DNA from 2 places in the Vibrio sinaloensis genome. Region 1 is predicted to be linked to the other one. Evidence: predicted binding sites of a transcription regulator. Region 1 holds the regulator's gene; the other holds the start of a gene.
What was found. Region 1 encodes CRP, which controls carbon source genes, mostly activating them, when cyclic AMP is high. Its sites were predicted from a motif close to TGTGANNNNNNTCACA; they were not measured.
Positions count from the first base shown of each region.

Region 2: a site for CRP is predicted at 1,551-1,566, ahead of cdd (cytidine deaminase). Genes of this name have one in related genera too.

Region 1 covers NZ_CP096199.1:2,716,583-2,719,754, reverse strand. Annotated here, with positions in the region: gene astD (succinylglutamate-semialdehyde dehydrogenase) at 1-309, shown strand, start outside; gene MTO69_RS12420 (DUF1338 domain-containing protein) at 455-1,246, shown strand; gene crp (cAMP-activated global transcriptional regulator CRP) at 1,487-2,119, opposite strand; gene MTO69_RS12410 (phosphoribulokinase) at 2,362-3,172, opposite strand, start outside.
Region 2 covers NZ_CP096199.1:1,642,116-1,645,287, reverse strand. Annotated here, with positions in the region: gene MTO69_RS07440 (HD-GYP domain-containing protein) at 1-444, shown strand, start outside; gene cdd (cytidine deaminase) at 510-1,397, opposite strand; gene MTO69_RS07430 (CidB/LrgB family autolysis modulator) at 1,604-2,281, opposite strand; gene MTO69_RS07425 (CidA/LrgA family protein) at 2,281-2,646, opposite strand; gene sbcB (exodeoxyribonuclease I) at 2,803-3,172, opposite strand, start outside.

The DNA.
Region 1 (3,172 bases):
CGTTACCAAGGCTTAGACAAAGCGGTAGAACTGGCGAACGATACTCGTTTTGGCCTGTCGGCAGGTCTTGTTTCGACTGATGACAGCGAGTGGGACTATTTTGTCGACCACATTCGCGCCGGTATCGTCAATCGCAACCGCCAGTTGACCGGAGCCAGTGGTGATGCGCCATTTGGTGGCCCTGGGGCATCAGGCAACTTGCGCCCAAGTGCGTTTTACGCCGCTGATTACTGTGCTTATCCAATGGCCTCAATGGAGGGCGAAGCCACTGTGCTTCCTGCCAGCTTGAGCCCTGGTGTAGAGCTATAAATCGAATAGGTTCGCTTTTGCCCGGCCGCGGGCATAGCAACGTCATCGGCTGAAGGCTATCGGATTGACTTTTCTGGACATGTCAGTCCGGTGGCCTCTTTTATAAAACCAATAACTAAGTAAACAACCCTAACAAGGAGGCGGTATGTCGCCAGATGTTTTATTCCAGTCGTTATGGAGTGACTATATTCAACGCTTGTGTCCCTCTGCTGAAAAAGTGCATCAACTGCTGCAAGAGGATGAAGCACTGATCAATGACCACATTGCCCTGCGCACATTTAATGTTGCGCCGCTTGGCATCGCAACCTTAGCTCAGCCTTTCCTTGATGCGGGTTACAAGCCATGTGGTGATTACGTGTTTGAAAGTAAGAAGTTGGTGGCTAAGCACTTTGAGCACCCAGATCCAAAACAGCCAAAAGTCTTCATCAGTGAACTGAAAGTGGATGAGTGCTCGAGTGAGCTACAAGCTATCGTTGCCAAGCTAGTTGAGCAAGTAGACGCCGATAAGCTAAAAGGTCATGAGTTCTTGTATGGCGGTCGTTTGTGGCAGTTGAGCTTTGATGATTACCAAACCCTAGCGAAAGAGAGTGAATACGCTGCCTGGTTAGCCGCCCATGGCTATGGAGCTAACCACTTTACCGTCAGTGTTAACCAACTTAACGCATTTGATGAAGTGAAAGGGGTCAATGACCACCTGCGTCAGGCGGGCTTTACCATCAATGAGTTTGGTGGCGAAGTGAAAGGCTCACCTGAGGTATTACTCGAGCAGTCTTCTACTATGGCTGACAAAGTTGCCGTTCAGTTTACTGAAGGCAGTGAAATCATCCCTGGTGGCTTCTATGAGTTCGCCAAGCGTTACCCAATGAGTAACGGTGAACTGTATCCAGGATTTGTCGCCGCTTCAGCGGATAAGATTTTTGAGAGTACTAACGGGTAGCGATTCTACTGTTGGTGAGCAGTCGTTGAAAATGTCATTCTGAACAGCGAGGCACGAGCGTGATTCAGAATCTATTGATTGGCTGCACAAAGTATAGATTCCAGATAGCTCGTTCCTCACTTCTGGAATGACATCCGCTCAAAAAACAAAAGCCACCCAACTTGCATTGGGTGGCTTAAAATCATATTTCGTCGTGTTTTTTACTCTAGGAACTAGGTACTAAACACTCGTCACTGACAGTTAACGCGTACCGTAAACCACGATAGTCTTACCGTGAGCAGAGATCAGGTTTTGCTCTTCAAGCATCTTCAAGATACGACCAACGGTTTCACGAGAACAGCCAACGATTTGACCGATTTCTTGACGGGTGATCTTGATTTGCATGCCGTCTGGGTGGGTCATTGCATCTGGTTGCTTCGCTAGGTTAAGTAGCGTTTGCGCGATACGGCCTGTCACGTCAAGGAAGGCAAGGTCGCCCACTTTTTGGCTGGTCACTTGTAGACGACTTGCCATTTGAGCTGATAGGCGCATTAGGATATCTGGGTTAACTTGGATCAGCTGACGGAACTTCTTGAATGAGATTTCCGCTACTTCACAAGGAGATTTTGCACGAACCCAAGCGGTACGTTCTTGATCTTCTTCGAATAGGCCAAGTTCACCGATAAAGTCGCCTTGGTTTAGGTAAGAAAGGATCATTTCCTTACCTTCTTCGTCTTTGATAAGAACCGCTACAGAACCTTTAACGATGTAGTACAAAGTTTCGGCTTTCTCGCCCGCGTGAATTAGCGTGCTTTTTGATGGGTACTTATGAATATGACAATGTGAAAGGAACCACTCTAATGTAGGGTCGGTTTGAGGTTTACCTAGAACCATAATATCTCACTTCCTCTGCAGGGTACGCTTGCTGCTTTCCATGTTGTCGCAAGCCTTAAATCAAGACTTACTAGGATAAGAGCACTTTATCAATGCTGCAAGCCAACTTGTGTTTCGGTATCAAATAGTATCCTTTTTCGAAAACGATTTCTTGATTTTAATCGGGTCCGACTAGGGTTTTACTAAGCAAAAATGTGCACATGATCACGGTATGAAAAGTAATCGTGTTTTGGCTGTGAGCCTTAACCAATTTTTCCAGTTTCAATCAATTGTTGCAGTAAAGGTCTAACAATTAATTCCATCGCGAAACTCATTTTTCCGCCCGGTACCACTAGGGTGTTGTGGCGTGACATAAACGAGCCGTCAATCATGGCCAGTAAATAGGGGTAGTCGACGTTCTTAATCCCGCGCAGGCGAATCACCACAAAGCTCTCGTCTAAGCTGGGGATGCCTTTGGCGTTAAGCGGGTTAGAAGTATCGACGGTCGGGACACGTTGAAAGTTAATATGCGTGCGCGAAAACTGCGGGGTAATGTAGTTGAGGTAATCGTCCATCGAGCGGACAATCGAGTCCATCACTGCCTCACGTGAGTGGCCGCGGTCTCGGGTATCTCGCACAAATTTTTGAATCCACTCTAGGTTGACGATAGGCACCATGCCAATCAGGAAGTCTACATGCTGCGCCACATTGACATCGCCATCGACTACACCGCCGTGCAAGCCCTCGTAAAACAACACATCCGAGTTTTCCGGCAAGTCTTGCCATGGGGTGAACGTTCCCGGCATTTGATTATATGGCACCGCTTCATCGAAGGTATGCAAGTAACGACGTACTTGTCCAACCCCTTCTTGGCCAAACTTACGAAAGAACTCGGCCAGTGCAGCAAAGTCGTTGGCTTGCGGGCCAAAATAGCTGATATGGCGGCCTTGCTCACGAGCCTTGCGAATCTCGACGTCCATCTCTGGGCGGGTGAAACGGTGGAAGCTGTCCCCTTCAACCCAAGCGGGTTTGATGTTCATCATATTGAACATCTTACGAAACGCTTCTGAAGTG
Region 2 (3,172 bases), 1.1 Mb from region 1:
CTGGATGGAACCGGCTATCCAAACGGTCTCAAAGCAGATCAAATTCCACTGCATGGCCGCATGAGCTGTATTGTCGATATCTATGATGCGCTAACGGCTGACCGCTGCTACAAGCAAGGAATGAGCTCTGCAGAAGCGTTTAAAATTTTACTCAGCTTAACTCCCAACCATCTCGACAAAGCATTGGTATACAAGTTTATTAACTGCATCGGCATTTTTCCGGTGGGTGCTCTGGTGGAGTTAAGCGATGGCAGGGTGGGCATTGTTTGGACATCGAACGGCAAGGATCCGCTTAAACCTCAAGTGAAGTGCTTCTACTCACGCAAGTTTCGTCGCTTTATTGATGTGGCGTTTGTCGACTTAAAAAATGCCGCTGTTAGTATCAGCAAAGGCATCGCTCCGACTCAGTTTGAAGTAGACGCCAAGCCGTTTTTTGCAGCATAGCCTCTAGAATATAAATTCTCGATAAAGAAAAAGGCGCATATTTGCGCCTTTTTGCTGGGTGTCGATTAGATCTCTAGGTAGGACATCGGAATGTCAGGGTTGATCGCTTCCAGGGTCGATTGTGTGTTGGCGAGGTGACTAATGGTACCCTCGCTAACCTCAACCAATGCTGCTGATTCGATGTCGCTGAGTTGCTGTCTATCGAGTAGCAACTGGATCAGAGCAACTTGTAATGGCGGTAAGCTTGGGTTGAAGGCGGCATTTTCAGCATACGCACCTTGATACACCTTGCCATTGGCCATTTTCAACGCCACACCACTGAGATTGTGGGTGTAAGGCGCATGGCTGCGGTTTAAGGCAGCAATCGCAAGTTGAACTAACGGGTCTTGGTCATCACTGGTTTTACCGTGATCCACATTAACCATGAGTCCTGACTTGATACCGAGATCCGCCGGACCAAACGATTCAGGAAGATACTCTTGCAACTGCTTGCTGTCACGCTGAGGTAATTGGATTTCCAACTTGTCTGCCGTTGACAGCTCATTCATAAATTGTCGGCAGTGACCGCAAGGACTGAAGTTAATAGTAATATCTGCCACACCTTGTTCGCCTTTCATCCAAGCGTGGCTGATCGCCGACTGCTCAGCGTGGACAGTTTGGCCCAACTGAACGCCCGAAAACTCCACATTGGCGCCAAAGTAAAGTCGTCCCGACAGTCCGCGCACAATGGCGCCAACATAGAAATTTGATAGAGGAGCGTAGGAGTATGCAGCAGCAAACGGCAACAATGCCACGCGCAGCTCGTCGTCTTTCAATCCTGAAATCGCAAGTAATTGCTCGAATTGCTCTGGAGATAGGGTCGCGTCAAAATCGTCAGCGAGTACGATAGGGGATAAAAAGTCAGCGACATTTTTCGGCACATCGGCTAGCGCCTGCTCAATTCGGCTTCTCATAGTGAATCCTTTAATCAATACGTTGATATCTTGAGTTTAATCGTTTTTGTCCGCTTTAAACTCCGATACTGGTATTTCATTTTATGTAAAGGAGAAATTAAAGAAGCGATCTATATCACATAGTTTGGTGTAACTAATATTAGTGTTACATAATTAGAGTGAGCTCACACATGATAACGATTGCAGTCGCAACTCTCGGTCGAGGCTCAATGAGAGAGCCAAACTGCAATGGCGAAGAAAGAGGGCGCTAAAATAGAAGTAATCACACCACATACTACCAGTGCTAGTGAGCTAAACGCCGCGTCTTGGGCATTCTTTTCCGCGCATGTTGCCGTGCCCAGTGCGTGAGATACGGTTCCCATCGTCAGCCCCCGAGCGATGGGGTGAGTAATATTCAACAGATTATAGATAGGGTAAGCCATAATCGCACCGAAAAGACCCACAATGAGTACCAAAATCGCTGCAATTGCGGGCTCACCGCCCAAATGACTTGAGACTTCCATCGCAATGGGGGTGGTCACCGACTTACCAAGTAAGCTGGCGATCAGCGCCATATCGGCCTGCATATAGACAGCGATTAAACTGGCGCTGAGCATCGACATGATGCTGCCGACACCACAGGCGAGCATAATGATTCGCCAGTTGGCACGGATTTGTGGCAGCTGTTCATAAAGAGGGTAAGCCAGCGCCACCACAGCAGGTTGCAGCAGATAGTTAAGCCAATCATTCTCGGCATAGTAGCGCTCGAACGGGACTTTCAAATAGGTGAGTAACGGTATAATTACCGCCAGACTAATTAGCAGAGGGTTCATGAACGGGCTTTTGAACTGTTGGCACAGCCAGCGTGCTGCGAAAAACACCGCGATAGTGACAAAAATCCACATTACTTTTGTCCCCCTTTCAACGTGCGATCCAACATTAGGCCAAGTAGAACCAGCACAATTAACGTCCCTCCCACCGCGCTCATGAGAATAGGCCAAGCATTGGCCAGCAGCATGTCAAAATGTTCCATTAATCCGACACTGATAGGAACAAACAGTAGCACCATATAGCGGATAAACAGGGACGCGCTCGGGCGCACCCAGTCTGAACGCACTAAGCCGCTAGCCATCAAGCTAAACAGAATCAGCATGCCGATAATGCTGCCAGGAATAGAGGTATTGATTAATTGTTGAATATTGATGCCAGCGATAAGGCATAACAGAATCAGTGCCATCGATACGAGGTACTGAAGCACGGTTTTTAGCATAATCTATCGTCGTCCAACTTCTCGCCCTTAAACGCGTCAAGGGCTTATGCCTCAACTCTTTATCGAGGCTTAATGGTATAACTCACTTCCAACCGCCGAGTTATTATTCGTTTGTGGCAGGGTGGACACTTTGTAGGGTGCAGGACTTAAGACAGTTTAGGATACTCGCTTTTGCACATATTGGTAGATGGATTTTAAAATAGCCATCTTTCCAGCGTCACTCTCATGTTCGTGAACTAAGTTTTCCAAATTTAACATGTACTCTTCAATACGACTTTCGAAGTAGTCACGGCAGTGGTTCGCCCAGCGTTGTTGCTCCGATTCATCCAGTGTCCACGGAAAGTTGCGCGCTCGGTATCTAAACAGGAGCGGTGCAATCCGCTCATCGTTGAAGGTGATATCCAGGGCGGCGAGATTGTTTGGATCAGTATCGCGAATGATGTTCATGGCCGCTTTGTCGGCGGGAGAGAAAAAGCCCTTGTATAGCTGACTATCGACATCATCGTCTTGTCCATAGTCGCGCTCA